DNA from 4 places in the Pseudoalteromonas qingdaonensis genome. Region 3 is predicted to be linked to each of the others. Evidence: predicted binding sites of a transcription regulator. Region 3 holds the regulator's gene; each other region holds the start of a gene.
The links. The regulator sigma-54, encoded in region 3, starts transcription at its own class of promoters, with help from an activator protein. The targets are predictions, from matches to a motif close to GTTGGCACGNNNNTNGNNT.
Positions count from the first base shown of each region.

Region 1: the regulator sigma-54 is predicted to act here: its motif matches at 3,610-3,628, upstream of WCN91_RS14475 (FlgO family outer membrane protein).
Region 2: the regulator sigma-54 is predicted to act here: its motif matches at 5,737-5,755, upstream of flgJ (flagellar assembly peptidoglycan hydrolase FlgJ).
Region 4: the regulator sigma-54 is predicted to act here: its motif matches at 5,356-5,374, upstream of WCN91_RS09980 (EF-hand domain-containing protein).

Region 1 is NZ_JBCGCU010000022.1:18,090-26,005, reverse strand. Features, by position in the region: gene ptsP (phosphoenolpyruvate--protein phosphotransferase) at 1-859, shown strand, start outside; gene WCN91_RS14490 (sulfite exporter TauE/SafE family protein) at 917-1,723, shown strand; gene lgt (prolipoprotein diacylglyceryl transferase) at 1,738-2,547, shown strand; gene WCN91_RS14480 (thymidylate synthase) at 2,558-3,409, shown strand; gene WCN91_RS14475 (FlgO family outer membrane protein) at 3,660-4,274, shown strand; gene WCN91_RS14470 (FlgO family outer membrane protein) at 4,638-5,303, shown strand; gene WCN91_RS14465 (FlgO family outer membrane protein) at 5,370-6,140, shown strand; tRNA gene WCN91_RS14460 (tRNA-Arg) at 6,210-6,284, shown strand; gene WCN91_RS14455 (glutathione peroxidase) at 6,287-7,027, opposite strand; gene WCN91_RS14450 (flagellar assembly protein T N-terminal domain-containing protein) at 7,149-7,916, opposite strand, start outside.
Region 2 is NZ_JBCGCU010000022.1:633-8,548, forward strand. Features, by position in the region: gene WCN91_RS14360 (flagellin) at 1-971, opposite strand, end outside; gene flgL (flagellar hook-associated protein FlgL) at 1,447-2,667, opposite strand; gene flgK (flagellar hook-associated protein FlgK) at 2,673-4,670, opposite strand; gene flgJ (flagellar assembly peptidoglycan hydrolase FlgJ) at 4,674-5,690, opposite strand; gene WCN91_RS14380 (flagellar basal body P-ring protein FlgI) at 6,103-7,197, opposite strand; gene flgH (flagellar basal body L-ring protein FlgH) at 7,209-7,901, opposite strand; gene flgG (flagellar basal-body rod protein FlgG) at 7,914-7,916, opposite strand, start outside.
Region 3 is NZ_JBCGCU010000005.1:110,255-118,170, reverse strand. Features, by position in the region: gene pmbA (metalloprotease PmbA) at 1-864, shown strand, start outside; partial or broken gene WCN91_RS06405 (VOC family protein) at 999-1,414, shown strand; gene mgtE (magnesium transporter) at 1,913-3,271, opposite strand; gene WCN91_RS06395 (HPr family phosphocarrier protein) at 3,382-3,648, opposite strand; gene rapZ (RNase adapter RapZ) at 3,654-4,499, opposite strand; gene ptsN (PTS IIA-like nitrogen regulatory protein PtsN) at 4,605-5,051, opposite strand; gene hpf (ribosome hibernation promoting factor) at 5,053-5,340, opposite strand; gene WCN91_RS06375 (RNA polymerase factor sigma-54) at 5,366-6,853, opposite strand; gene lptB (LPS export ABC transporter ATP-binding protein) at 6,877-7,602, opposite strand; gene lptA (lipopolysaccharide transport periplasmic protein LptA) at 7,599-7,916, opposite strand, start outside.
Region 4 is NZ_JBCGCU010000009.1:134,563-142,478, forward strand. Features, by position in the region: gene WCN91_RS09960 (transglycosylase SLT domain-containing protein) at 1-1,014, shown strand, start outside; gene pepQ (Xaa-Pro dipeptidase) at 1,074-2,396, shown strand; gene WCN91_RS09970 (YigZ family protein) at 2,453-3,067, shown strand; gene WCN91_RS09975 (TrkH family potassium uptake protein) at 3,107-4,558, shown strand; gene WCN91_RS09980 (EF-hand domain-containing protein) at 5,455-5,667, shown strand; gene WCN91_RS09985 (EF-hand domain-containing protein) at 5,706-5,924, shown strand; gene WCN91_RS09990 (EF-hand domain-containing protein) at 5,940-6,158, shown strand; gene WCN91_RS09995 (EF-hand domain-containing protein) at 6,188-6,409, shown strand; gene trkA (Trk system potassium transporter TrkA) at 6,476-7,852, opposite strand; gene rsmB (16S rRNA (cytosine(967)-C(5))-methyltransferase RsmB) at 7,860-7,916, opposite strand, start outside.

The DNA.
Region 1 (7,916 bases), on a different contig from region 3:
CTTTCCGTCTCAGCATGAGCAAGAGCAATGGTACCGCCAGGTGCTCAGCAGTTATCATCCGGCTCCGGTCACCATGCGCACCTTGGATATAGGCGGCGATAAGGCGCTTGATTACTTTGATATTCAAGAAGAAAACCCTTTTCTAGGGTGGCGCGGTATTCGCGTGAGCCTGGATCATCCCGAGTTGTTTCTCGATCAGCTTAAGGCCATGATCAAGGCCAATTCCGGCCTGGGTAACCTGCGTATTCTCTTGCCCATGGTGAGTGAAGTAGGGGAGGTGGACGAGTCCTTGGCTTTGCTTGAGCGCGCCTATTACGAATTACAGCAGGACTTCCCCCACGAATTCAGCTATATCGACAAACCCCTGGTTGGGGTGATGATAGAAGTGCCATCGAGCATGTATTTACTACATGAGTTTGCCGCCAAGGTAGACTTTTGCTCCGTCGGCTCCAACGACCTGACTCAATATCTGCTGGCGGTAGACAGAGCCAATTCCCGGGTGGCCAATCTCTTTGATTGTTATCATCCGGCGGTGCTGCGCGCCTTAAATGGCATTGCCGAGCAATGTCAGGCGGCCAACTTTCCCTTTAGTTTGTGTGGTGAACTCGCTGGTGAGCCGGAAGGTGTCATCTTGCTAATGGCCATGGGCTTTGACAGCTTAAGTATGAACTTTAGCGCCCTGCATAAGGTGAAATGGGTGATCCGCCGCGTTGGCCTTAAGGCTTGCCAGCAATTATTGGCGCAATGCTTAAGTGCAGCCAATGCTAAACAGGTGCATCGTTTAGTGCGGGATTTCATGCTTGAACAGGGTTTAGGGCAATTGTTATATCGACAAAAAGACGATGATGCCAAGCAATGAAATCCTCTTTATAACCTGATATATTCATCATATAAGAAAACAGAATAAGTAAAATACATGGCAGATCTTATTTGGCTTTTTATCTTGTGCATGGCGCTGGGAAGTGTAGTGGGTTTTCTCGCTGGTCTGTTAGGCATAGGTGGCGGCCTGCTTATTGTGCCTGCGCTCAGCGCGCTGCTGGTGCATTTTCATGTCACCGATGTTGAACATGTATTGGTAATAGCCATTGCCACCTCTTTGGCCTCGATTTTATTTACCTCAACGTCCTCGGCTTTGGCCCACCATCGCAACCAAAATGTGCCCTGGGAAGTGGCGCCTTCGGTACTCTTCGGTGTGTCTACCGGCGCCCTGATCAGCGGTTTTATGGCCAGCTATATACCTCAGCAGGGACTCAAAGCAATTTTTGCCGTAGCGGTCATATTTATCGCTATGCGAATGATCTATTCCAGCCATAAGGCGACCAGCACCCGACCCATGCCATCAAATCTGGTGGTGGCCGGTTCAACTTCTATTCTCGGTGCCTTGTCCGGCTTAATAGGAATTGGTGGTGGGGCCCTTATCGTTCCCTTGCTGAACTATTTTTCCGTGGATATGAAAAAGGCCATTGGCTGCGCCGCGGTCAGCGGTATTGCCATTGCGCTGTTTGGCTGCTTGGGTTACATTGCCTCCGGGTGGCAGGTGCAGGACATCAGCGATGGTTTTGTTGGCTTTGTTTATGTACCCGCGCTGGCCGGCATAGTTGCTACGTCCTGGTTTACAGCCCCCTTTGGTGCGCGCGCTACGCATTATTTACCCGTTTCACATATTAAAAAAATCTTCGCCTTACTGCTGGTGATCATCGCCTTACGTATGGTGTTTAGCTAGGCAAAAATAAAATTATGGCTTTAGAATTTCCACAAATTGACCCGGTGATTTTCGAAGTAGGGCCGCTGGCCGTGCGCTGGTATGGTTTGATGTACTTAGTTGGCTTTGTGCTGGCCATGTGGCTGGCAAACCGCCAGGCTGCTAAACCCGGCTCGGGGTGGAGCAAAGAAGAAGTCAGCGATCTGTTATTTTACGGCATGCTTGGGGTTATTCTCGGTGGCCGCTTGGGTTATGTATTCTTTTATCAATTCTCTTATTTCCTTGAAAACCCGCTTTATTTATTCCGCATAGATCAAGGTGGTATGTCTTTCCACGGCGGCACGCTTGGGGTAATTGCCGCCATATTCTGGTTTGCTAAATCGCGCGCTAAGTCGTTTTTCGCCGTGGGTGACTTTGTGGCGCCTCTGGTGCCACTCGGCCTGCTGGTGGGGCGCATAGGTAACTTTATTAATGGCGAGTTGTGGGGGCGCACCTCGGATGTACCCTGGGCCATGGTGTTCCCAACCGGCGGGCCGGATGCGCGTCACCCGTCACAATTATATGAAGCATTTTTCGAAGGCCTGGTGCTCTTCCTTATTTTGCAGTGGTTTATTAAAAAGCCGCGCCCAGCGGGCAGTGTTTCAGGGCTATTCTTGCTCGGTTACGGTAGCTTCCGTTTTGCCATTGAGTATTTCCGCGAGCCGGACGCCCACTTAGGCTTATTAGGCGGCATTATGTCTATGGGACAGATTTTATCCCTACCCATGATTATTATCGGTGGTGCGTTTATCTACTGGGCGCACAGCAAAGCGGATAACGCCGCGGTATCGACAGCGAAGAAATAAGGAAGCAAAGATGAAACAGTATTTAGACTTATGTCGTCGCATCGTTGATACCGGCACCTGGGTGGAAAATGAGCGTACCGGGATCCGTTGTTTGACCGTGATTAATGCGGACTTGGAATACAATGTTGCTGCCAACGAATTTCCACTGATCACTACCCGCAAAAGCTTTTTTAAGGCGGCCATTGCCGAGTTGCTTGGCTATTTGCGTGGCTATGACAGCGCCGCTCAGTTTCGCGATATTGGCTGTAATACCTGGAATGCCAATGCCAACGAAAACCAGGCCTGGTTGAATAATCCCAACCGTCGCGGTGAAGACGATATGGGCCGTGTTTATGGCGTGCAGGGCCGCAGCTGGCAAAAGCCGGACGGCACGCATCTGGATCAGTTAAAGAAGGTGGTTGATAACCTCAGTCGTGGTGTCGATGACCGCGGTGAGATCATCACCTTTTATAATCCCGGTGAGTTTGAGCTGGGTTGTTTGCGTCCTTGCATGCATACTCACACCTTCTCGCTGTTGGGTGACACCTTGCACCTGACCAGCTACCAGCGCTCATGCGATGTGCCCTTGGGTCTAAACTTTAACCAGATCCAGGTTTTTACGCTGCTGGCCTTGGTGGCGCAGATCACCGGCCATAAGCCGGGTATGGCGTATCATAAAATTGTTAATGCCCATATTTATGAAAACCAGCTTGAGCTGATGCGTGACGTGCAGCTAAAGCGTGAGCCTTTCCCGTCGCCGCAACTGCACATCAATCCAAAGATCAAATCCCTGGAAGATTTGGAAACCTGGGTGAGCACGGATGACTTTGAGATCTCCGGTTATCAGCATCATGAGGCTATTCGTTATCCGTTTGCGGTGTAACTCAACTCACCCATCTTCTTGCCGCCCCGTCTAAGGGCGGCAAGCATCCGCCGCAAGCAATCAGCAAATCTCACGCCTTAGCCAATTACTTGGCACCTTCAATATTCACCCTTGGGTGCAAGCCTTATCCTGTATGGGTGCTCTGCTGCTTACCCCTTTTTTGTAGTAAATTATACTGGCTGAAGCAGTTTGCGAGACATCTTGGCGCTGATTTTGCTTATAACCCCTTAGAGATAAATTCTACGGGTGAATGATGCGATATCTAATTTTATCGGCAACCTTAGCGTTAACTGCTTGCGCACAATCCGAGTCCAGTATTTTGCACAGTGAGCGCTCTCAAGACGGGCAATTATCAACGCAGGCGATCCATGGGCATACGCAGCGCCTTGCCGAGCAGCTGCTGGCGCGTACGCATGGCAATGAGAAATACCAAGGGGAGTTTGTCCTAACCGGGCGTATTGCCGTCGGCACCTTCTTACCCATTAAACAATTAGCGCATGACTCGCAGCACCCTAAGTTGCATGATCTCGGTCTGCAATTGCAAGATGGCTTTATCACCTTGATGGCTCAGGCTGGTTTTGAGGTGGTCGAGTATAAGCAAAGTGACAGCATCTATATGCAGATGGAGCAGGATAAGATGCTTAGTCGCGATGTGATGCGTTTAACGCAGCGCCATAACCTAGATTATTACCTAACCGGCACCCTGTTGCGCCAACAAGACGGCTATGTGGTGAATGCGCGGCTGATCAAACTCGACACCCAGCAAGTGGTGGCAGCGGCAACGGATTATCTCCCCGCAAATGTGTTCTGGCCCGAGCAAAAAAGCATACTGCGCCACGGCCAGATTTACAGAGAAGAATACTAGGGTCTGTTGACCTTTGTTGTTCGTTTCTGCAGCAGTTTGTAGTGTATTTATACAAGGCGGCACATGTGTGGTGTAGTTATTCTACATGAACATGTAACAACACAGTAGAAATGCGCTACAAGCGCTGCCCTACGGGTTCATCTAAACGCATCCTGCTCTGTGTTACTCGCTATGAACATAGGCGAGCAAGACCGAAGCAATGCTTCGCAGCTTAGCGAGGTGAGCGCATGGATGCGCGATGTAACCAAGCTTCATGGATGAATTTGACCACATAAATCAGTGATTATATTCATCAGAATGCGCTTAGATTGAACATAAAGTAAACCGCAAAGATAAACAGACCCTAGTGAATAGGAGAGAAAAATGAACAAGCTAGCACTTATTTTGGCCTTGGCTGCACTGGCTGGGTGTGCCCAGCAGCATGATGCACCGAACACAGATGAGGCAAGCGCTCAGGTGGAGCTTAAAGGGGGCGAGGTGAACCGCAGGCTCGATGTGGACGATGCCTTTTTTCAGGGTAATCGCGCCTATTACCCGCAGCCACATCTAGTTGTGGGGAACAAAACCATTAACGCTTATATTCAGGGGTTGGCCCATGATCTCGCCGCCAATCTCGAGCAAGTATCGACAACAACGGCGCTGGCTGTTACTACCTTTGCTTATGTTGACAGCGATTTAAATCAGGGCAGCCTGCTGGGTAACCATGTGGCCGAGTCCTTTATGCACGAATTTCACCAACTGCGTGTGCCGGTGATCGACTTTAAGCTGACCCAGCATATTCGCGTCACGCCCCAAGGGGATTTTGCTTTGAGCCGTGATTATCTGGAGCTGGAAAATGCCACGGCAGCGCAATATATACTGACCGGCACCTTGACTCGACACCAAGATGGAGTTTTGGTTAATGCCCGTATTGTGGGTGTGCAAAGCCGTACTGTGGTGGCCAGCGGCCAAACCTTACTGCCCCGAAATCGGGTGTTAGCGTTACTGCAAAGTCAGCAGGAAAATAATGGTACTTTATTGAAAAATTAACTAAAGAAAGCCCAGAGTAGGCCGATAGCACCCAAGCTAAGTATTTATTATTAAGGAAGTTATAGTATGCGAACTTGGGTTTTTCTTGCTGTGTCGGCGCTCTCTCTTTCTACCTTGTCTGGGTGTGCGCACCATCACCATGGTGATGACCATCAAACCCGAGATATTTACGAAGGAAAGCAGGTAACCAGAGTACATCATGGGCATTCTGTGGGTCACTCCAGCAGCCATCGCAGCGCCCGTACCCATCATCATCATGGTTATGAGCTTACTCGCCTTTACACTGAGGGCAATGTAAAAACACATGCCAGTGAGCCAGCTCAATCAAGTCTGCCATGGACACCGCCTTTTTCTGCCTATCGTCCACGCTCAACTCATAAGCTGATCGGTGATTATGCAGAGCAACTTTCCATGCGTCTGATTGAAAACCTTAATGTTAATATCGCTTCAGGGCGTGTTGCCGTGGCCAGCTTTGTGGAGTTGGACTCATCGCTAAAGCGCACCAACTTGCTGGGTAACCAGTTGGCAGAAAGCATGATCACTGAGTTGCAGGAGTTTGGATTACAGGTTGTGGACTTTAAGGCCACCGGTGATATCCGCGTCACTCAGCAGGGGGATCTGGCCTATTCACGTGACTTTGCCGAGTTGGCACAACATCAAGCGGTGGACTATATCCTCTCAGGAACCCTGACCTATACTGACCGAGGTGTCATAGTCAATGCCCGCATCTTTGGCAGCAAGGACAGGGTAGTGATCGCCTCTGGTAAAGGTTTTATTCCACACTTTGTTGTCGAAGGCATGTACCCAGCCAGCTATCGTGACGGTTTAGGTCGTTAATCGATAACAAATGGGCTTGATTATCAAGCACCTAGCCTTATAATCAAGCCCAGTTCTAAACGGCTTCTAGGCCCCTTAGTTAAATGGATATAACAACCCCCTCCTAAGGGGTAGTTGCAGGTTCGATTCCTGCAGGGGCCGCCATCTTATTGTGCTGCGAAATAAGCGGCCAAATCGTCACTGCCACCTATATGCTCGCCACCAATAAAGACTTGCGGCACGGTTTCACGACCTGTGATGGCCTTAAGGCTGGTGAGCGACACGCTGTTACCTAGGGTGATTTCTTCAAACGCCAGGCCTTTCTCTGTCAGCAGATTCTTTGCCTTAGTGCAAAAAGGGCAGCCGGGTTTGCTAAACAGGCTGACCGGTTGAGGTTTTACCTGCTGCGGGTTGATGTACTCCAGCATGGTATCGGCATCGGACACCTCAAAGGGGTCGCCGGGCACATCTGCTTCAATAAACATTTTCTCAATCACGCCATCTTTAACCAGCATGGAATAACGCCAGCTGCGCTTGCCAAAACCAAGGTCGTTTTTATCCACCAACAAGCCCATGCCATCGGTAAATTCGCCGTTGCCGTCGGGTAGCAGGGTGATGTTGCCCGCCTCCTGGTGTTGCGCCCAGGCATTCATAACAAAGGTGTCATTTACCGAAACACAAACTATGTCATCGACACCATTTTGTTTAAACACCGCGGCTAATTCGTTATAGCGGGGCAAATGGGTGGACGAACAGGTTGGCGTAAAGGCGCCGGGCAGGGCGAAAACGATCACGGTTTTGCCAGCAAAAATATCCTCGCTGGTGCGCTTTTGCCATTGCTCATTGTCACGAATGGCGAAGGTAACGTCGGGGACGCGCAGGCCTGTGCTGTTTTTAAATTGGCTCATTGGTTTTAATCCTTATCTAATCAATGAGCCCAGTATGCCAAAATGATTTTAATCATTAAAATGGTTTAATGTGATTAAGTTAATCGCTTTTTTGGATGGTTTGCTCTGTCATTTTTCTGCTTCAATTTATGATCACCAGATCATTGAGCTGAATATTCTGCAGCGGCCTTTTTGAGACATTGCTGGCAACGGCGCTGTGCTGGTATAGCTGAGTGATTTTGACCCGATAAAGGGTGGTGATCTGGCGCGGCAAATGCTTACCCTCATAGGTGATTGCCTGGTTGTGATGGGCCAGGGTGAGCTCTTGTCCCAAGTTCAAGCCGTTGTCTTTGCCAAGATTAATAATGAGCTGTTGATCCTCGATATGTTTAATTTGCCCCTTGCTTGGCAAGCATTGCAGCGCCTGATTAAGGTCATACATAACTTGCTGGCTAAGGGCACTGATACCGCGGCCATACTGGCTTTGCCAAAAGGTGCCGCTGTGCACATCGACCAGAGTGGTTTTATCAAAATCCCAGGGTGCCTGAGTGTGATAGGCCTGCTGCCAGATTTTTTCAAAGCTCAGGGCATCAAACAGTATAAATTCCACGTTAAAAAAGCGCTCAAAGCTGTCATCGGCCCAAAATGCATACTTGCTGTTGAGCTGCTGCCCTAAGGAAACATCCGTGATGTGTGAGAGCAGTACAAACTGGCTATTGCTGGCATTACCTACATAATCGATAAGCTGCTCATCATAGTCGTATTGCTGTGAAAAAAAGGGCGCCACATGCAGGGGGTCTTTAAAATAGGGAGTCGGGTGCACATTCAAATCTGCCTGACTCATTAGTGCAAAGAGCTGCTTGCTAAAGGCTCGTGGAATGTCAAATATTTGACCATAGCGGGCTTGCTG
Region 2 (7,916 bases), on a different contig from region 3:
CCTAAATCAGCCCTTTGGTCATCAATCTGTTTAATTGCTGCATCAATTGATTCAAGCGCTGCTTGTGCCCCTGCTCCATCTGCCCCACTGATGTCAATTGAACCAACAGCGGTACCACCGGTAGCGCTATCAGCAACGCCTAATGTAGCTGCACCAGGGGATGCAACAGCAGCAAAAGTTCCACCAGTTGCTACAGAGCTGCCCGCAGTAAAGGCGGTTACTTCATTCGTTGTTGAAAAAGTAATAGAACCCGCCCCGTCTGAAATTGCACGCACACCCAAAGAACCTACATTATCATTTATGGCATCAATCATATCATCGGTGCCCGCACCAGCAGCAACTTCAAAACTGACTGATTTAGTTCCATCTGCATCAGTTACTGCAAACGTTATAGTTTCGGCTGCAGCACCTATATTAGTAGCATCAAAACCTGCTACTGTAGCAGTTTTACCTTTCACAACACCTAAATCACTTGCTTTCATACTTTTTAAAGTCATTTCAATTGTTTCATTAGCATTAGAACCAACTTGAAAAGACTTTGTGCCGAAGTTACCATCTAAAAGTTTCTGACCACCGAATGAAGTAGTATCTGCGATACGGGTTAATTCTGTTTGTAATTGCGACACTTCTTTTTGCAATGCTGCACGATCTTCTGCTGAATTTGAACCATTCGCAGATTGCAGCGCAAGCTCACGCATACGCTGTAATATATTGGTCGATTCAGCAAGAGCACCTTCAGCGGTTTGCGCCATTGAGATACCATCATTCGCGTTACGTTGTGCCACTGCTAAACCATTTATTTGTGATGTTAATCTGTTTGAAATTTGCAAGCCGGCTGCGTCATCTTTCGCACTATTGATACGCATACCAGACGCCAAACGCTCCATGGAAGTGGCGAGCCCTTCACCGGACTTTGTCAGGTTACGCTGCGCGTTGATCGAGGATACATTGGTATTGACTGTAAGTGCCATAATCATCTCCTAAGAGGTTAACCGTGGTTCCTGCTATCAGGCGAACCACTTGGAATTTTTATTTTCTATTGGTTATATTCACACAATGTGCCAATATTTATTTAACATTAAATATCAACAACTTAAATAAGTGACGAACATTTTTCCTGCCCACATCGTCAGCTTATTGCCGCTTGTTTTGCAGCCTGGCAAATACCAAGCTCAAACGCGGCAGTAAAGAGCCACCTTTTGTCGGGTTGTAAGTCGGTACTGTGGGCGAGGCTTTAGCCTTGCAAAGGCCAATTATCAGACTTAAGTCTGACCTACAACGACAATGAGGCAGGGGTTATCTTTTGTCGGGTTGTAGGTCGGTGCTCTGCGCCGACAATGGGCCAATGATCTGCATCTTTGTCGGGCTGGAAGCCAGACCTACAACCATGGCGGCAAAGCCCGACCTACAACGACGTACCACCATGGCGGCAAAATCAACACTGTGTTATCCGATATAATCAAACAGCGATAACTTAGCCAAGCGGCCAAAGGTGGCCTGAGAGGCTTGCAAGGCGGTTTCATGTTGCGTCAATTCACTGATGGCCGCGGCCATATCCACTTCCACCAAGTTAGAGCGCGCCGCCTGATTGTTGATCTCGCGGGCGCTGTTACTGTCTTGTACTCGCTCCAGGGCTATCATGCGTGCGCCCAAGGTGGCCTGGGTATAGACCACTTTTTCCGACGCGTTGCGCAAGCCCACATTGGCATTGGCGAGGTTATGGTGGTATTGCTCATTGGTCAGTGAGCCGTCTTCGAGGGTATTGATCAAATCACCCAGGGTATTTAACAGGTTTTGCTTTTGCGGTGCTTCCAAGGTCACGGTGGCCGTGGTTTCCCCCTCACTCACCCTTATGCTCATGCCATTAAACTCAATCGCTTCACCGCTGTAGTTGCCACTTTGCAGCACAGTGCCCGTACTATCGACTACTTCATATTGATCCCCTGTGGCCGGGGGAGTTGGAGGAAGAACATTAATAGTAAAGGTATTATTGGCTGGGTTGGCAGCGTCATAATTGGCCTGATGAAAGGCGTCAAACGCGCCCTGATCGGCAATAACGGCTATGCCTGTGCCCAAATCAGTATTGGCAATATTAAGTCGCGCCGCCACCTGTTCAAAGGTGGTAAAACCATTATCGCTGGAGTTGATTTTTACGTTATTGGCAATGGTGATTTGATGCTGGCCCTGATCGCCCTGATACTCATACTCGCCAGTGACACTGTCAAACTGATAGGCCTGACTAGCATCTTGATAACCGGAAAACAGGAATTTGCCGTCTTCCGTTTGCGTATTCATCAAGTCATACAGAGTTTGTTGCAGCTCTTTAAGCTCGCTGGCCAGGGCTTTTTTATCCTGCTCGTTTAAGGCGCCGTTACCGGCACGCACCGCCAGCTCCTCGGTATACTGAATTGTGGTATTGATATTTTGCAGCACACTTTCCTGGATGTTTAAGCGGTTACTGAGCAGATTGATGTTTTTCTCGTGTTGCTCATTGATCTGTATTTTGTCACCCAACAACATGGCCTGGGCATAGTCGCTGGGAGCCTGTGAGGCACTAGTGTATTTCACGCCGGTGTCCACTTGGTTTTGCGCCTGTAATACATCCGATTGCTTACGCAGTAACTGGTTCAGGCTATTTTGATAAAACATATTATTTGATAAACGCATAGCAGTTACCTCGCAGAGCTAAGCAGGGTGTCGAAAACGGTTTGGGCAGTTTGCAGAATACGGGCCGACGCCGAATAACTTTGTTGAAAACGCAATAAATTGGCGGCTTCTTCATCGAGGTTGACCCCAGAGAGCGACTCATACCAGGCATTTGACTGGGCTTCTAAAGCGCTAAAGGCGCCAAAGCTGGTTTGTGCCTGCGCCGTCACCATACCGATATCACTCACCGTCCCGGCATAGGCCTGATTGAAGGTTTTGCCATTGCTGCCATCATTTTGGGCATTCACGCTTTGACGCACCAGATTCTGGTTTTGCAAACCCGCCAGGGCCTGACCATTACGGTTATCATCAAAACCCTGGTCATTAAATTCGACGCTAAAGCTGTCCCCTACCTCGGACGTGCCTTTAATATCAAAATCAAAACCATAGTTATCAAAGGGCGCGCCGGCCTGGGCGAGGATATTGTCTTTGGGATCGCTCATGGTGAAGGTCACCGAATTTGCACTGTCGGACAGGGTGTATTGATCCGGCTCTGCAACCTTGGTGAGGGTCAACTCACCATTGGCCAGGCTCGGTGGCGGCCCGGGTAGGAAGCCAGCGCCAATACTGGTTACCGAGCCGGCGCTAATGCTGGCCTCGGAGTTATTATTAATATTCGTTTCGGTGCGGATGGGCGAGGCCAGAGCCAGGTGTTCGCCCTGATCCGTGGCCAGGGTCAGCTGGCTGGCAGCAGCACTATTGAGCTTGATATCCACCTTATCGCCGATGGCACCCAGGGTACTGACATTAATTTGCAGGCCGAAAGAGTCATTGCCACCAAAGTCCACATCGCCATTGACGGCTATGGTGGCCGCCGATGCTGTGCCTATGGCCTTGCCGGAAGCATCTATGGGTTGCACCAGAACATCGTTGGCACTTGGGCCGGTAAACTCAAGACGAAAATCACTGGCGGGAATATTACTGCCCTGCCCCGGCGCTAAGGTAGCACTGAGTTCGGCATTGCTGTTGCCATGGGCCAGACCGACAACGCTCGGCAAGGTAAAGAGATCACCACCTAACTCGCCATTGCCCGCCATACCCAGTCTATTTTGCTGGTTAAAGGCATCGGCAAAAGACAAGGCCATTTGCCCAAGCTGGGTTTGCGCCGGAATAAGGATCTCATCACGATAGGCCAGCACCCCACCAATTTCCCCCTTCAGGGTATTAGGGTCGATATCGATGGCGATGGCTTTGCCATCTTGCAAATCGAGCTTGAGCTCCATCTTGCTGGGATCCGGGTCTCCTTGCAGGGAGAACATATTAAAGGTGCCGTTTTCCATCACCAGGGACTCACCCGAGCTCATAAACACCAGCTTCTCGCCATGAGGGCCATCTGTGGTTTCGATATTAACCAGCTCGGATAGCTCCTTAATCGCCAGGTCGCGTTCATTGTAAAGATTGCTGGCGCTGGCTTGTGAATCTCTGCCATGTACGGCGGCGATCTTACTGTTAAGCTCGCTGATTTTGCCAATCAAGCCGTTTGCTTCCTGGCTTAAGCTGTAGAGCTGGTCATTGACCGTCTGCTGTTGCTCGCTCAGCGTCCCCGACAAGGTATGGAGCTGATCAACAAAGCCCTGAGCATTGCTGAAGAACAAGGACCGGGTAGTGCTGTTCGCCGGCTGGTTTAATGCTTCTTGCAGGTTATTAAAAACGTTATTAATTTGCGTTGATAAGCTGGTCGATTCCTCGGAGAACATAGTATCAACACGTCCCGCATCGGCGGTAAAACGCTCGAAAAAAGCCCGGTTTGAGGTATCGCGATTAAGCTGCTGCTGGGCAAACTCATTAAGCAGGCGATAGGTTTCACTGCGGCCAATTTGATTGTCTATGGTGCCGCCGTGCTCGGTGCGCTCGCGCACATAACCGGCGGTGTTCACATTCGTTATGTTCTTACTGGTGGTATTAAGCAGCTCGGAGCTGGCACGGATGCCGTTACTGGCAATATTGAGTAAATTAAAAGACATACCTTAGTCTCCAATGCCTGGTAGCGTACCTACCAGGGCCTTAAATTCGGGTTGAGCAAGAACGCGCTTCACTTTATTGGCATAGTTGGGGTCGGTGGCATAACCAGCCGCACTGATGGCATCGATAAAGGCAGCGGGCTTATCGGCCACCGCCAGCGCCTGTTGATATCTGGGATTGCTTTGTAAAAACGAGACAAAGTCGTCAAAGCTTTGTTGCAAGGAGTCATACATGCGAAACGGCTCATTGCGCTTTACCGCCACACCCTGCTCATACTCCACCGTGGTTTTAGAGGTGCTGGCTCCTTGCCAATCACGATGGGCCTTGATGTTAAAGAGGTTATTAGAACTGTCGCCGTTGGCAGATTGAATAATATGTTTCCCCCAGCCGGTTTCAAGCGCCGCCTGAGCCACCATAACGCCAGGATGGACGCCAATTTTTGCCGCTGCCTGGCGGGCAAATTGCCACACGCCCTCAATAAAGTCCTGGGCACTTTGGAAACTGGGCGTTTCGACCTTGGGCTGTGTTTCGGTCTTAGCCTCTGTGGCAGCTTTCACATTGGCTGACTCGACTTGCATTTGGGTGTTGCTGCTCTTTTCTTCGCCCTTTTCTTCGCCTTTAACTGAGCGAGCTGAGCGAGTATTTGCCACCTGCGGCAGACGCAAGACCTCCGCCGGAATATATTTGCCCTGCTCTGGCGAGAGTTGCTGCACTATGATATCCGCCAATCCTAAGGAGCCGTTTTGCGATAGCTCGCTGGATAACTGCTGGTCGTGCATGTCCTGAAAATATTTGACGCTGCTGGCGTTAAAAGGGCTGTTTTCATCCTCGAAAGCGGCATTAGCTTGGCGCATGCTTTTAAGCAGCATCTGCGTGAAAATTGACTCGAATTGCTGCGCCGCCTGCTTCAGTGCCGCGCGCTCACCTTCACTGCCCTTGGGCTGCTTGAGAGCGTCCTGACGCAACCTGTCCAAGCTGGTTAGGTCAAATACACTTTGTGTTTGTAGTTGATTGGCATCCATAGTGCTGACGAGATTTAAACCATGTGAGCAATTAATGCTGTAAGCAAAGCAATTTGTATACCAAGAGTCTTGTAGGTCGGTTTTGTGGGCGAGGCTTCAGCCTTGCAAAGGCCAATTGTCAGACTGAAGTCTGACCTACAACGACATATCAACGAATGCACATAATTCGGCGGGCTTATCGGCAATTGCTCCTGCATTGCTCTACTACCGCCATCCTTGGCGGCAAAGCCCGACTACACGACAATACATACAGTTATCTGTAGGCGAGGCTTCAGCCTTGCGAAGGCCAATTGCCAGACTTAAGTCTGACCTACAACGACATATCAACGAATGCACATAATTCGTCGGGCTTATCGGCATGCTCCAGCATTGCTCTACTACCGCCATCCCTGGCGGCAAAGGTTGAGTTCGCCTAGATCACCACTAGCTGGCCATTAATGGCACCGGCTTCTTTAAGCGCTTCCAGTATCGCCATAAGATCACCTGGGGCGGCGCCCACCTCATTGATGGCGCGAACCAGGTCGTCCAAACTCACGCCTGGGTCGAATACAAAGGCACGGGAGTCGTCCTGGCGCACATCGATAATACTTTGATTGGTGACCACGGTATCGCCACCGGCTAGGGCGTTAGGCTGCGACACCTGGGCATTCTCGGCAATGGTTACCGTGAGGCCGCCATGGGTAATGGCCGCTGGCTGCAACTTAACGTTTTTGCCAATTACTATGGTGCCGGTGCGCGAATTAACTATGATTTTCGCGGCATTGTCGGCCGGTTCAAACTCAAGGTTCTCTAAGGTCGACAAATAGGCGACCCGCTGCCCCATATCACGCGGTGCCAACACCCGTACCGAAGCGGCATCCATGGCCGTAGCGGTGCCACCACCAAGCAGGTTATTGATGGTATCGGACAGGCGTTTGGCGGTAGTGAAATCAGGACGATTAAGGTTAAAGGTAATAAAGTCACCCTGGGTAAAGGGGCTGGGAATGGCTCGCTCTACCGTGGCACCATTGGCGATACGCCCCACAGTTGGGGTGTTGATCATTACTTGGCTGCCATCAAGACCCTCGGCACCGAGACCACCGACGACCAAGCTGCCCTGAGCCAGGGCGTAGACATTGCCGTCGATACCCTTTAAAAAGGTTTGCAGCAAGGTACCACCACGCAGGCTTTTGGCGCTGCCGATGGAAGACACGGTGACATCCATGGTTTGCCCCGGCTTAATAAAAGCCGGCATCTCAGCATGAACGGCAACGGCGGCAACGTTTTTGATCTTCGGCTGCAAATTAGCCGGCAAGGTTATGCCGAAGCTATTGAGCATGGCCTTAAAGCTTTGCTGCGTGTATCTGTCTTTTTCGCCGGTACCGGGCAAGCCCACCACCAAACCATAGCCCACCAACTGGTTGCTACGCACGCCCTCAACCATGGCCACATCCTTGATGCGCTCGGCCTGAGCCGGCAGGGTTGTCAGGGTCAAAAAGACGGCGATAATAACGCTAAGCCACTGCATATACATACTCCTTAAAACGGAAACAAGCTGCCCATAAAGAAGCGCGACAGCCAACCGGCACTTTGCGCTTCCTGCATATCACCCTTACCCGAGTATTGAATACGGGCGTTGGCAATGCGGCTGCTTTCTACCGTGTTTTGTGCGCTGACATCGGTCGGGCGCACTATGCCTTCAAGGCGAATAAATTCCTGACCGGTATTAAGAGTGAGCCATTTTTCCCCGCGGATCACCAGGTTACCGTTGGGCAATACCTGCATCACGTTAACGGAAATATTGCCCGCCAGGCTGTTTGACTGATTCGACTTGGCATCGCCGGTAAAGGCGGTGTTGGACTTCACTCCCAGCTCTATGCTGTCGCCGCCGATATTGACCGGGTTGCCGCCAAGGCCAATCACAGGGTCCAGCCCGACTTCGGTTTCCTTATCGGTTTCCGTTTTCGCCGTTTTTGATGCCTGGGTCGACTCGCGCAGCACCACGGTAATAATGTCGCCGGTACGCAGAGCCTTTTGATCTGCGTACAGGTCATTGGCCAGCATGGGGTTAAACAAGCCACCGTTATTATTGATGTTTTGTGGTGTCTGCTGCGGATACATGGGGGCGTAATAAGGGTCGTCCGCCACCACTGTGGCGTTTTGCGTCGATTCACACCCGCTTAGTGCCAGGGTCGCCGACAAGCCAACCGCCCCCCATAAAGACCTAGTCATCATAATGCCGCCTTA
Region 3 (7,916 bases):
AGCAGCCACCAAGGTCTGCGCGTATATGGTAACAGTCATGGCATGCTGGCCGGTTTCCCGCGCACCCGTCATAGCATCAGCACCATGGTGATAGGTCAGGAAGGGGAGCAAATGCAACGCGACTCGGCCTACACCATAGCCCGTGAGCAAGGCGGTTTAAAGGCGGCCAGCGAAGTGGGCCTGGAAGCGGCCAGCGAAACCCTGGCGCGATTAAATAGCCAAAAGCTGGGCACCATGAAGGTACCGGTGATTTTCCGTGCCGATGTCGCTAACTCCTTGTTTGGCCACCTGGTAGGAGCCATTGGTGGTGGCGCCCTGTATCGCAAATCCAGCTTCTTGCTTGATAGCCTAAATACTAAGGTGTTCAGCGATATAGTTAATATTAGTGAGCGCCCGCACTTGCTTAAAGGCTTTGCCTCGTCACCCTTTGATTCGGAAGGGGTAAAAACTCAGGACCGTGAAATTATTCACAGCGGTGAGCTAAAAACCTATCTTCTGGCCAGCTATGCGGCGCGCAAAATGGGCATGACGGCAACAGGTCACGCCGGTGGCATTCATAACTGGCTGGTGGAACAAACGCACCAGGATTTAAAGGCGCTACTGAAGCAGATGGGTCGTGGTTTATTGGTGACCGAGCTGATGGGCCAAGGTGTTAATACAGTGACAGGTGATTACTCCCGCGGTGCCGCTGGTTTCTGGGTTGAAAATGGTGAAATTCAGTATCCGGTGAGTGAAATTACCATAGCCGGTAACCTGAAAGACATGTTTAAGGGCATAGTCGGCATAGGTGGTGACATCGACCCGCGCGGTGGTGTGCTTACCGGCTCAGTGTTGATTGAGCAAATGCAGATAGCCGGCGAGTAATCCTCGTTGCTGTAGCAAATAATTGCAAAGCGCCTGATGGGCGCTTTTTTTCATTTTGTGCTTTACCTTAACTTAAGTTGAGGTTTTAAAGTCTTTCCTAAATTAAAAAATGAAAACTAAATTAGGAGAGAGTGATGCACTTAGAGCATGTGAATTTAGTGGTCACGGATATCAATGATTCGCTGCGTTTTTATCGCGCCGCCTTCCCGCACTGGCAGGTACGCAGCAAGGGCGAAGGTACCTGGTCCGGTAAACCGCGCAATTGGCTGCACTTTGGCGATGACTACCACTACATTGCCCTGAACGATAACGGCGAGGGTGAAAATCGTGACTTGGAAGGACATCAACCCGGCTTGGCGCATTTCGCCTATGTCACTCAGGATATCGATGGGGTGATAGAGCCTTGCAGCATGCGGGGTTCGCTATAGCTAAAGATGGGATAGATAATCCCTATCGTCGCAATGTCTATTTTATCGACCCTGCGGGTTTTGAGGTGGAGTTTGTGCAATACCTGACGGATATTCCTGAGCTGCGTAATAATGAATTTTGACTGTGCCTTTTCATATTTAGAACTTGTCGTGGTGACGACGGCACCTTAGGGGTGGTTTACGCCAACCACCCCTAAGAACCCCAAGGCGCCCCAACATTGCACTTTTTCCTCAGCGCGTTACGAGAAATGAAGGTAACCCACATGCACAGTGCGGTCCCCCTCCTCGCAGAGCTCGTCGCCTTCAAGCGGCAGGAGTGAAATTGTTCACTCCTGTATTTCCGCTTTCAGCCATGTCCCGAGCATGTTTTCGCCAGCGTCGTGCTGGCGATTACGCTTCTCGTAACGCGTTTCGGGTACAATGTAAGGGGATCAGGCTGATACACTGGTGTTTACTTTTAGTCCAGCTTTTTCTGTGGGGGTTGGTGCTCTGCGCCGACATGGTGCCAGACGATTCCCCTTTCGTCGGCCTTTTTCGGCAATATGCTCCTGCATTGCTCTACTACCGCCATCCATGGCGGCAAAGACCGACTTACAAGCATGGCGGTAAAGGCCGAGCGGCTAGATCAAGAACCAGGTAGCGGTGCCGAGGAAGGCGAAGATACCGACTATATCTGTGACCGTGGTAAGAACTACATTGCCGGCCAGGGCCGGGTCTATATCCATGCGTTTTAACACTAATGGGATCACTGCACCGGCGATACCGGCGGCCAATAGGTTCATAAACATGGCAAAGGCGATCACCAGGCCTATGGTGAGATCCCATTTCCACAGGGCAATGGCGCTGCCTATAAGTATCGCCCACAGTACGCCGTTCAAGGCACCGATGGCCAGCTCCTTGGTCAGTAGGAACTTTTGGTTGGTCTCATTGATATGGCCTAATGCCAGTCCACGAATAACCAAGGTCAGAGTTTGCGAGCCGGCAACGCCACCCATGGACGGCACTATGCCATTAAGTACGGCTAAGAAGGGTAAAATACCCAGGGTGGTTTCGAAAAAGCTGGCAACAAAGGCTGCCAACATGGCGGTAAGCAGGTTTACACCCAGCCAGATCGAGCGTCGCTTGGTACTTTTCACAACCGGCGCAAAGGTATCTTCTTCATCGTCAAGACCGGCCAGGCTTAACATGCTGTGCTCGGCACTTTCACGGATAACGTCAACGATATCATCAATGGTGATACGACCGAGCAGATGGGCCTGATCATCCACTACTGGGGCTGAGATCCAGTTATGACGTTCGAACAGCTGTGCTACTTCTGACTCGTCCATGCTAATGGGAATGACTTCGCATTCTTCGTCCATTACCTCACGCACTATGGCGTCAGGCATATTGGTTAGCAAGGCGGTCAGTGGCAATGAGCCCAAAAAGCAGTTGTCTTTATCGACCACATAGAGCTCATCCGTGCCCTCGGGCAGCTCGCCTTTTAGGCGCAGGTAACGCAATACGACATCGATGGAAACGTCGGGGCGAATGGTCACGGTATCCGTGTTCATCAAGGCCCCGGCCGAGCGCTCCTGATAAGACAGCGCCGTGGTTGCCCTGTCTCTATCTTGGCTGTCCATCGCCTCGATTACGTCTTTATAAACGGGCTCCGGCAGGCTTCGTAGTACTTCACCGAGATCATCGTCGTCCATGTCCTCGGTCGCCGCGGCAATATGCTCCGGCTCCATGCGCGCAATAATGCTAAGACGTACGTCTTCAGACAGCTCTTCGAGTACGTCACCCTGAACGTCGGGATCGACTAAGGCCCAAAGCTTGGAGCGGGTTTTATGCGGCGATGATTCGAGTAAAAGGGCGGTGTCGCAGGGCGCTGTTTTTGCTAGAAGCCGACGTACATGAACAAATTGGCCGCTATTGAGTGCTTCAGTGATCTCTTGAAGTGGTTGCAGCGGATTTTCTTGTTCATAGGCTTCAGGCATAGGCATCCCTTGTCGATAAAAATGGAAGAAACGCACTGATAAGCGAGCACTTACAAGCGCTTAGTAAGTTTACCTTAACTCAGACTAAGATACCAAAGGTAAATGAGGGGTTATTCTTGTTCGTGAAACTTTTCTGCGATTAACTTCCCAATGGCGGCGAGCGCACCTTCTTCGTCGCTGCCCTCGCACACCACTTTGACTTCTTTACCTTGGCCGCTTTCGAGCAAGAGTAAGGCGAGGACGCTGTCGGCCTCGGCGCTTTTCTCCCCCTGGTACAGGGTGATCTTAGCATCAAAGTTCATTGCCAATTGTGCCAGCTGTGAGGCGGCACGGGCGTGCAACCCCAGCTTGTTTTGAATAACAAAGGTGGCTTCCATCAAGTCTAACCCTCCTGCTCGCGGTGGCGAATTTTCACGTTAGGGTGGGTGTCCATAAAGCGCTCGCCCAGAGTTTGCGCCAGATACACGGAGCGGTGCTGACCACCGGTGCAGCCTATGGCTATGGTCAGATAGCTGCGATTATTGCGCTCTAAGTGTGGCAACCAGGTTTGCATAAAGGTTTGAATTTGCCAGGTAAATTTTTGTACTATGCCTTGACTGGCAAGATAGTCTTTGACCGGTTGGTCGAGGCCGGTTAAGGGCTTAAGCTCCGGCTCCCAATGTGGGTTAGGTAAAAAGCGGGCATCGAATACATAGTCGGCATTTTTTGGTATGCCGTGTTTAAAACCAAAAGACTCGAAGGTAATAAGCAGTTGCTTGTCTTTTTTACCCAATACCTTTTCACGTATCGTCTCGGCCAACTGGTGCACACTTAACTCACTGGTGTCTATGATAAAGTTGGCATGAGTGATCAATACATCCAGTAGTTTTTTTTCTTCGCGTATGGCCAAGTCCAGGGGCAGGTTTTGCATCGACAAGGGGTGCAGGCGCCGGGTTTCCGAGAAACGTTTGATCAGGGTCTGCTCGTCACTGTCTAGGTAAAAGAGTGTCGGTTGTGAAAACTCTGGTAGGTAACCGAGTAAATCGCTGAATTCTTGTTCTTCTTTAGGAAGGTTGCGAACGTCGATACTGACGGCAATTTTATCGTAATTGTCGGACACGCTGCGCACTAGGGAGGGCAATAGGTTGACTGGGATATTATCGACACAGTAGTAGCCGAGATCTTCAAGTACATGCAGGGCGACGGATTTACCCGAACCGGAGCGCCCACTGACAATAATTAAATCCACTTATCCACTCCTTGCCGAGCCAGATGCTGGCATTAAAGTTAAACACTCGAACTTATCAATCGGGCTTTTCAGCCGTACATTCAGCCGAACTTTCCGTGTCGCGCCTTATACAACCATTAACTGGTACAGTTCCTGGTCGCTGGTGACCGATCTTAGCTGCTTACATAATTGTTTATCTTTAAGTTTATCAGCAATTTTCGCCAAGGTCTTGAGATGTTGTTCGCATTGATCGCCTGGTACAAGCAGCGCCACAAAAATATCCACGGGGCGATTGTCGATGGCGTCAAAATTGATTGCTTCACGACTGGTGACAATAATGGCTAGGGTGTTCTCTATGCCTTCAAGGCGACCGTGTGGAATAGCCACCCCTTTTCCTATGCCAGTGCTGCCAAGCTTTTCACGAGCCAGAAGGGAGTCCAGTATGGCTTGCTCACTGAGGTGGGGGATATGTTGGTGTGCTACCTGAGAGAGGTATTCCAACATTCTTTTTTTGCTATTAAAAAGGACCGCAGCCTTGCTGCAGTCCTTGGAAAAAAGTAAATCTAAGCTCATTTTAATGACGAGACAATTTCTCTTTATGTTTGATTACCTGGCGGTCTAATTTGTCAATTAAGCCATCGATCGCCGCGTACATATCCTGATGCTCTGCGGTGGCAAACAGTTCGCCGCCGTTTACATGAAGAGTTGCTTCTGCTTTTTGGTTCAATTTCTCGATATCGAGAATAACATGCACATTATTAATGTGGTCAAAGTGACGCTCTAATTTGGCAAATTTACTATTTACATAGTTGCGAAGAGAGTCTGTGATTTCTACATGACGACCGGTAAGATTTAATTGCATAAGCATTTTCCTTCTTGTCTAACGTCTATATCAAGCTTTTACGTTGATTTGACGGTGGTATGGCCAACGATTCACGATATTTTGCAATCGTCCGTCGAGCCACTTTGATTCCTTGCTCTGCTAGTATGTCGGTAATCTTGCTATCGCTTAACGGTTTTACAGGATTTTCCGCGGCTACTAGCTTTTTGATCAATGCTCTAATCGCTGTGGATGAGCATTCACCTCCATTCTCGGTATTCACATGGCTGGAGAAAAAGTACTTTAACTCAAAGATCCCACGTGGCGTGTGCATGTATTTTTGTGTGGTAACACGAGAGATAGTCGACTCGTGCATTTCCACCATTTCTGCAACGTCGTTAAGGACCATTGGCTTCATTGCTTCTTCGCCATGTTCAAAGAATGCCTGTTGTTGCTGCACAATGCAATTAGTTACTTTAAGTAAGGTGTCATTGCGTTGCTCCAGGCTCTTTATAAACCATTTTGCCTCTTGCAAGTGAGAGCGAATAAATTGGCTGTCACTTTGTGATTTGCAGTTGCGACCCAGGGATGCGTAGTGATCGTTCACACGTATCTTCGGCATGCTATCGGGGTTTAATTCCACCTTCCAGCGACCCTTGACCTTCTTCACCGATACATCCGGGATCACATACTCCGACTCTTCGCGTACTATGGTCGCGGCGGGCTTGGGATTCAGGCTGTGTATCAGTGTCATCACCTCTTTTAACTGCGCTTCTTTAAGCTTAGTCTTTTTCATTAAGGTGCGGTAGTCACGGTTACCAAGCAAATCAATATAGTTACAAACTACCTCTTTCGTCTCGTTAAGCCAAGGGGTTTGAGATGAAAATTGATTGAGCTGGATCAACAAGCCCTCTTGTAGTGAGCGAGCGCCAATACCTATAGGATCAAACATTTGAACTCGCTTAAGCACGGCCTCTATTTCGTCGAGTTCAATCTCTTCTTCCAGCTCATCATGGTTGATGCTGTCGAGCAAGTCCTCGGTGCTAACGGTAAGTAAGCCGTTGTCGTCGATGGCTTCGATAATCGCGGTGGCAATGGCTTCATCTATGGCGCTAAAAGGGGTGAGGCGTAATTGCCACATCAGGTAGTCGTGCAGGGTTTCCGTGGTTTCGCCTTGATAAATAGACTCATCATCTGGCATGGGCCCAGATGAAGCGACCGGTGCGGCACTGATATACTCGTCCCAGGATACATCCATGGGCAGATCATCGCTGATCGAGTCATTGTTGAGGGCATCGCCGCTTTCAACTTCGTCCTGATTGCTTGTGCTGTTTTGGGTGTCACTATCACTGTCAGCCGCCGAGTTTTTATCGCGCGGCAGGTCGTTATCGCCGTAATGCTCTTCTTCGATTTCGAGCAAGGGGTTGGCATCAAGTGCTTCTTGAATTTCTTGTTGGAGATCCAAAGTACTGAGCTGCAACAGGCGGATAGCCTGCTGCAATTGGGGGGTCATTGTTAATTGCTGGCCTAGGCGCAGCTGTAATGATTGCCTCATGTACTCTAACAATCCTTTTGTAATTAAAGTCTAAACTGCTCACCTAAATATACATCGCGTACGGTTTGATCTGCTAATACCTGTTGGGGAGTTCCTGATGCGATTAGCTCGCCATGGGAGACGATATAGGCAGTTTCACATACATCTAATGTTTCGCGCACATTGTGGTCGGTGATAAGGACGCCGATGCCACGGTTGCGGAGGTGTTCAATGATTTTCTTAATATCTAGCACCGAAATAGGGTCAACACCAGCAAAAGGTTCGTCGAGCAGAATAAATTTCGGGTTAGCGGCTAAGGCGCGAGCAATTTCCACGCGACGACGTTCGCCGCCGGAAAGCGCCATGCCTAAGGAGTCGCGAATATGCTGAATATTAAACTCGTCCAGCAGGCCTTCAAGCTCGCGCTCGCGGCCGCTTTTATCCAGATCCTTACGGGTTTCCAAAATGGCCATCAGGTTCTGATAAACGGTCAATTTACGGAAAATCGAAGACTCTTGCGGCAAATAACCTATGCCTAAACGGGCGCGAGAATGCATGGGCAGCAGGGTGATATCCTGTTCGTCTATGCTGATCACCCCTTTGTCGCTTGGCACCAGGCCAACGATCATATAGAAGGTGGTGGTTTTACCGGCGCCGTTAGGGCCAAGCAGGCCGACTATGCTGCCAGCTTTGACTTCCAGGCCCACATCCTTGACCACTTCACGGCCCTTATAGCTTTTTGCCAGCTTTTGCGCCTTCAGCGTGGTCATGGTTGTTCCTTCTCTTCTTGCTCATCATTTTGCGGTGTGAGCGTGGTTCTTACGCGAGTGCTCGAATCTTTATCTTTTTCGGCACTGATCAGCTGCTTGTTTATATCATAGCTGATTGTCTCGGCGATTATCTGTTGATCGGCCATGGCTATTTTTGCAGTGCCGGAAATCTGCAGCATTTGCGTAGCTACATCGTAGCGGATTTCCTTGGCAGAAGCGGTGATTTGCGTACCATCTTCCATGGTTTCGCTGTAGATGGCTGGGTTGCCGGTGGCAATCAGCAACTGCTTGTTATCACCTAACTCAGGGCGACG
Region 4 (7,916 bases), on a different contig from region 3:
CTGAATAAGGTGCCTGATACCCAGCAGGACAGCAAACTGGTGCAGTGGCATTTAGCGAACATGCTTAGGGAGCAGGACTGGCCGGCCATTATCGCCTTTTTTACGCCGAAAAAAGATCTTAACGTCGGACATAAATACTGGCTGGCTTACAGTTATTCCCGTCAGGATAAAAATGAGCAAGCCAATGAACTGTGGCAGCAAATAGCTCAAGAGCGCGATTATTACGGCTTTTTAGCGGCGGCGCGATTAGACCAGCCTGTTAACCTTAATAACCAGCAATTGACGCTGGCACCGGGGTTAAAGGCCAAGGTAGAGCAGGCGCCTGGGTTTAAACGGGCGCAGATTTTATATGACCTGGAAAGAGTCACCAGTGCCAGAAGGGAGTGGAATTATCTGCTCGACACCTCCAGTAATGCCGAGAAACTGGCTGCCGCGGTATTGGCGTCGGAGCAGGGCTGGCATGACAGGGCCATAGTCACCCTGGCGCGACTTAAGGCCTGGGATTATGTTGATTTACGTTTCCCCGATGCCTATACGGATTTGTTTAAGCGCTACAGCAACCGTAATAAGGTTGACCTGGATTGGAGTATCGCCATTGCCCGCAGGGAAAGCTCCTTTGCCGCCGATGCTCGCTCTCGCGCCGATGCCCGGGGTTTGATGCAATTATTGCCCAGTACCGCCAAATACATTAACCGCAGTTCGGTTTCGAGCAAGCGTCTGTATGAACCCAGCACCAATATTAATTTAGGTACCAAGTACTTAAAGTATTTAGAAGGCAAAACCCGTGGCAATCAAATTTTAGCCACTGCCTCGTATAACGCCGGATACCATCGCGTTAATAAGTGGATCCCAGATGAAGCCATGCCAGCAGAGTTATGGATTGAACTGATCCCTTATCGGGAAACCCGGGATTACGTCAAAAACGTGTTTGCCTATCGTCAGGTTTATCTGGCCAAACAAGGCAAGGATGAAAATGTCCTGGCGACAATTTTAGATATGAATATAGGCGGTTAGCCGCAACTGCGGCGGCTATGATAGACTGGCAAAAACATAATTAGCAAAGTGGGTGATACATGAATACATTAGCGGTGTTATACGCTGAACATATTGCAACCCTGCAAAGACGCACGCGCGAAATTGTTGGGCGTGAAAACCTAGATGGTGTGGTAATTCATTCTGGCCAGGCAAAGCGCCAGTTTTTGGATGATATGTATTATCCGTTTAAGGTGAACCCGCAATTTAAGGCCTGGTTGCCGGTGATCGACAACCCGCATTGCTGGCTGGTAGTGAACGGCAGTGATAAGCCTAAACTTATCTTCTATCGCCCGGTGGATTTTTGGCACAAGGTGCCGGATGAACCGAGCGAGTACTGGGCCGACTATTTCGATATCGAGCTACTGGTTAAGCCGGAGCAGGTAGAAAAACTATTACCTTATGATAAGGCGCGTTACGCCTATATCGGCGAGTGTTTAGAAGTGGCGCAGGCCCTAGGTTTTGAGTTGATGAACCCAGAGCCGGTGATGAATTATCTGCATTACCACCGTGCTTATAAAACCCAGTATGAGCAAGCCTGTTTGCGTGAAGCGAACAAACTAGCCGTGGCCGGTCATCAGGCGGCGCGGGATGCTTTCTATCAGGGTAAGTCGGAGTTTGAGATCCAACATGCTTACCTGTTGGCGACCAAGCACAGCGAAAATGACACGCCTTATGGCAATATCGTTGCCTTAAATGAAAACTGTGCCATTTTGCACTACACCCATTTTGAGCGAAATGTTCCAGCGCAACACCGCTCGTTTTTGATCGATGCCGGTGCCAATTTCAATGGTTATGCCGCCGATATTACTCGTACCTACGACTTTGAGCGTCAGGGTCAGTTTGCCGAGTTGTTGGCTGTGATGAATCAACATCAGATAGAGCTTTGTAACTCGCTATCCCCAGGCAAGCTCTATGGTGAGTTGCACCTTGATTGCCATCAGCGTGTAGCCCAGGTGCTAAGCGACTTTAATATAGTTAATCTACCGGCGGCAGAAATTGTCGAGAAGGGCATTAGTTCAACCTTCTTCCCTCATGGTCTGGGCCATCATATTGGCTTACAGGTACATGATGTAGGCGGTTTTATGGCCGATGAAACGGGTACTCATCAGGCACCACCTGAGGGGCATCCTTTCCTACGTTGTACTCGTATGATAGAGGCGAACCAGGTGTTCACTATTGAACCCGGCCTGTACTTTATTGATTCCCTGCTTGAAGATTTAGCGGCAACGGACAATAGACAGTACGTAAACTGGGACAAGGTCGCCGAGTTTAAACCCTTTGGCGGTATTCGTATCGAGGACAACATCATAGTTCATGAGCATGGTTTGGAAAACATGACTCGCGAGCTAAAACTCGACTAAACATTCCCTGTGAAGACGGTGGCGGCGATGCCATCGTCTTAGGCAGTTCATTTTCTATGTCAGAATATGCTTATCCGGCTCAATCGCTGAGCTACGAAGAAGAAATCAAAAAAAGCACCTTTATCGTTCACCTTGCCCATACGCCGGATGTGGCCAGCGCCAAGGCCTTTATTGCTTTAATCAATGAGCAGTATCCGGATGCCCGTCATAATTGCTGGGCCTATGTAGCCGGAGCGCCCGGTGGCAGCCATGTTTATGGCTTTAGTGATGATGGCGAACCCAATGGCACCGCCGGCAAGCCCATGCTTAATGTGCTCCAAGGCAGTGGCTTAGGTGAGATATGTGCCGTTACTACCCGCTATTTTGGTGGCATTAAGTTGGGTACGGGTGGTTTAGTGCGCGCCTATGGTGGCACCCTGAATAATGCCTTGGCGCAATTACAGATACAGATTAAGGTGCCCAGTGTGGTGTTAAGCGGCGACAGTGACTATGCTCTACAAGGGCAGATAGAACAATGCCTTAACTCACAATACCAGGTACTGGCTATGGATAAGGAATACGGTGGCCATATTTCCTGGCAGATACGTATTGATGCGCGCCAGGCTGAAGATGCCATAAAAGATATTTTTGATTTAAGCCATGGTACTGTTGAGTTAAAAATAAAACAGTAAGACAATAACATGCAAAGAAAAGTCACGGCGATGCGCTAAATGCAATACCGCACGATAATAAAGATACTCGGTCAGTTAGTAGCCCTTTTTAGTATCACCATGGTTCCCCCTGCACTGGTATCACTTATCTATAAAGATGGTGGTGGTCTGCCTTTTATTCTTGCGTTTATCTTCAGCGTAATTGCCGGCTTGTTTGCCTATTATCCTAACCGCCATGAGCATGGCGACCTCAAAGCCCGTGAAGGCTTTTTGATCGTGGTATTGTTTTGGCTGGTGCTGGGGTCGTTCGCATCCTTACCCCTGATCTTCCTTGATGCGCCAAAACTCTCGCTGGCTGATGCGGTGTTTGAGGCCTTCTCTGGGCTTACCACCACGGGGGCGACCGTATTAACCGGTATTGAATATCTGCCCAAGTCTGTGTTGTTTTATCGCCAGCAACTGCAATGGCTAGGTGGTATGGGGATAATCGTACTCGCGGTGGCCGTGCTGCCCATGCTTGGCGTTGGTGGTATGCAGTTGTATCGTGCCGAAACGCCGGGGCCGGTGAAAGACTCGAAAATGACGCCGCGTATTGCCGATACCGCTAAACATCTTTGGTACATCTATGTATCTCTGACCCTAGCTTGTACATTGGCTTATTGGGTGGCGGGGATGAGCTGGTTTGATGCCATTTGCCATGCCTTCTCGACCATAGCCATAGGTGGTTTCTCTACCTATGATGCGTCCATGGGCTACTTTGATAGCCCAGTGATCAACCTGATTTGTGTGGTTTTCTTATTAATTGCCGCGGTGAACTTTTCCCTGCATTACGCTGTGGTGGCTAATCGCAGTGCCAAGGTGTATTTGCGCGACCCGGAATTTAAGGTGTTTTTCTTAATTCAGGTGGCGCTGATCATCATCTGTTTTGCTGTGCTGTCGTCGAATAATATCTATGCCAATGGCGATGAAACCTTAGATCAGGCCATGTTCCATGCGGTTTCTATCGGTACCACGGCGGGCTTTGCTACCGACAACTTTTCCGCTTGGCCCCTGTTCCTGCCCATATTACTTATCTTCTCAAGTTTTATTGGTGGCTGTGCTGGCTCTACCGGTGGCGGTATGAAGGTAGTGCGGGTGTTCCTGTTGTACTTGCAGGGCATTCGTGAACTTAACCGCCTGGTACACCCAAGAGCCATCTATTCTATTAAGCTTGGCCGTAAGGCACTACCTGATAAGGTGGTCGAAGCGGTATGGGGTTTCTTCTCCGCTTATGCCCTGGTTTTTGTGATCATCATGATCAGCCTTATGGGCACGGGTTTGGACAATATCACCGCCTTCTCGGCGACTGCTGCCTGTTTAAATAACCTGGGCCCAGGCCTGGGTGAGGTAGCGGCACACTACGGCGATATCAGCGATAATGCCAAGTGGATTCTAACCCTGGCCATGGTATTTGGTCGTCTAGAGATCTTCACCCTGCTAGTACTATTTACCCCCACATTCTGGCGTGGGTGAGAATTTATAAGAGTGACACAGGTCACTCTTATAAATTCGAACGCGAGACATGGATGTCGAGCCGGGACCCAGCGTCAGGACGACTTACTTGCACAAAACTTACCTTCGACGTATTTCGGTCACTCTTATAAACTCGAACGCGAGACATGGATGTCGAGCCGGGACCCAGCGTCAGGACGACTTACTTACACCGAGCTTAACGTCACTCTTGGAGCGCCGAACGCGAGGGCGTGGATGCCCGATCCGGGCCTAGGCTTCAGGATGAATTGTTATCACCATCACCAACTTCAAGAGTGACACTGGCCACTCTTATTAATTTGAATGCGAGACATGAATGTCGAGCCAAACCGCAGCGTTAGGCCCACTCACTTGCACCTTATCCTAATCGAGCTTTCATCACGCGAGGGCTTAGTTCACCCACCTCAACCTGAACAAAGTCTTGTGTGTTGCTAAAAGGCAACAATTTAACTCTAGCTAGGTTTTGGCTGTGAAATTAATTTTTAAAAAAGCGCGAAAAACAACATAACCAACTGTTTTTTAAGTGTTAAATAATTTCCTCACTCTTATCCAAATCTACCTTTTGGCACTTCTATTCAGATAAAAATCAGAAAAGCGTGTCGACCATTTGTGCGGTTTCTGAATGAAATTTCCATCATAAATTCATAACACACTGAAAATTATAGGTTTTATTTTTAAGGCTTAGATCTTGTCGCGAAATAGCAACAGAAAAAATGGAAAAACTCTGTGGTTTTTAGTAATTAAATCTCCAAACCTTTGAATTATAAGGGGTTTTCAATGTTGGCACCGGACTTGTAATAGTCCTAGCGAATCGAAAATGTGATGACGAATATTGGATTCGTTAGGTTCACACCAAAACAAGTAGGAAGGAAAGCAATATGAAAACAATGACAGCAACTATCGCTCTTATCACTTTAGCCGCATCAAGCGCAGCATTCGCTGCTGATTTCTCAACTCTTGATGTTGATGGTAACGGTGCTATCTCTGTGCAAGAAGCTGCCGCTGATGCTGCGCTAGCCGAGCAATTTGAACAGCTAGATAGCGACGGTAACGGTGAGCTTTCACAAGCCGAGTTTGATAAAGCCGAGTAATTTTCAGTAGTTATTACAGTGATCAGTAGGAGTTTATGATGAAAAAATCAAAGCACATTTTAGCCTTATGCGCCCTAGTTAGTTCTTCTGCGGCCTTTGCCTTAGCAGTTGACTTTGCCACGGTAGATACAGACGGCAGCGGCGCCATTAGCATGGAAGAAGCCTCAAAGCACCCAGAGCTAATTAGCCAGTTCAAAGACTTAGACACAAACGTAGATGGCGAGCTGTCTCAAGAAGAGTTCGCTAAAGCGAAATAACACAGGGAGTTAACAATGAATAAGACCTCTAAAGCAATCGCCTTAATCGGCTTAGTTAGTGCATCGTCTGCATTCGCGATGGACTTGGAATTTAACAATGTGGATCTAGATAGCGATGGCGCTATCAGCATGGAAGAAGCGGCTCAATATCCTGAACTGATGCAACAGTTTAAGGACTTGGACAGCAACAAAGACGGCCAGCTGAGCGAGCAAGAGTTCGCGGCAGCACAGTAAGTTTACTTTTTAAATATTTGGAGCAAGTTATGAAAACGACCAATACACTACTAGCAATGGCTATTTTGGCATCATCTTCAGCTGCATTTGCAGATTCAGGTACAACGTTTGAATCTCTTGATGTGGACGGTAATGGCAGCATCAGTAAGGAAGAAGCAAGTGCCAATGCCGAAGTAATGGCTAAGTTCGATGAGCTTGATATTGATGGTAACGGCGAGCTATCGCCAGAAGAGTTTGCCAATATTGAGTAAAAACCTAAATCCATTAGAGAAGCAAAAAGCAGCATTTAGTTTCTAACTAAAGCTGCTTTTTTTTGCTTATAAGAACATGGCGCTGACCTGGAAGAGTTTCTCAACCACATGAATATGCTTTTTGTCGATCAAGAACATGATCACATGGTCGCCGCTTTGAATCACGGTATCGTCATGGGCAATCAGCACATCATCATTACGCACTATGGCGCCAATGGTAGTGCCTGAAGGAAGTTTGATTTCGCGAATGGCCCGACCTACCACTTTTGAGGTGTTTTCATCACCATGGGCTACAGCTTCAATGGCTTCAGCAGCGCCCTTGCGCAGTGAGTAAACATTCACTATATCGCCGCGGCGAACATGGGTTAACAGAGCCGAAATAGTCGCTTGTTGCGGCGAAATGGCAATATCGATTTCACCACCTTGAACCAAATCCACATAGGCACCACGCTGAATTAGCACCATGGTTTTTTGTGCACCCATGCGCTTGGCCAGCATGGCTGACATGATATTCGCTTCATCATCGTTGGTTACGGCGATAAAGACATCTACCTGCTCGATATGCTCTTCTGACAGCAGCTCCTGATCAGAAGCGTCACCACAGAAGACCACGGTATCATCAAGCATTTCCGAGAGTTGCTCGGCTCGCATAGGGTTGCGCTCCAGCAGCTTGACGCTGTGGTTTTTCTCCAGTGAGCGAGCCAAACCCGCGCCTATGTTACCGCCGCCGGCAATCATGATCTTTTTATATGAACGCTCCAGCTTTTGCAGTTCGCTCATTACCGCGCGAATATGCTTGGTTGCGGCGATAAAGAAGACTTCATCATCGGCTTCGATAACCGTGGTTCCCAGCGGCTTGATGGCCTTACCCTGACGGTAAATGGCGGCAACCCGGGTTTCCACGTTGGGAATATGTTCCTTTAACGCTGAAAGCGCATAACCAACCAGCATACCGCCGTAGTAGGCTTTAACCGCTACCAAGGACAGCTTACCGTCGGCAAACTGCAACACCTGCAGGGCGCCAGGGTAGTCGATTAAGCGGCGAATATACTTAGTGACCAGAGCCTCGGGAGCTATGTAGTGATCAACGGGCAGGTCATCATTGTGGAATAACTGCTGGCGATAACGTAAGTATTGCTCCGAGCGGATCCGCGCAATTTTAGTCGGAGTGTTAAAGATACTGTAGGCAACCTGACAGGCCACCATGTTCACTTCGTCGGAGCTGGTTACGGCGATGATCATATCCGCATCTTCGGCACCGGCCTTGCGCAGCACATCGGGGTGAGCGCTGTGGCCATTAACGCCTTGCAAGTCGTATTTGTCTTGCAGCTCACGCAAACGGTCACCGTCGATATCGACCACGGTGATCTCGTTTTGCTCACCCACTAAGTTTTCTGCCAATGTGCCGCCAACCTGGCCTGCACCTAAGATGATAATTTTCATGACTATGTCACTGCTTTATTATTTTTGCGTAGTAAAAACCATCGGTTTCACCTGGTAACAACTG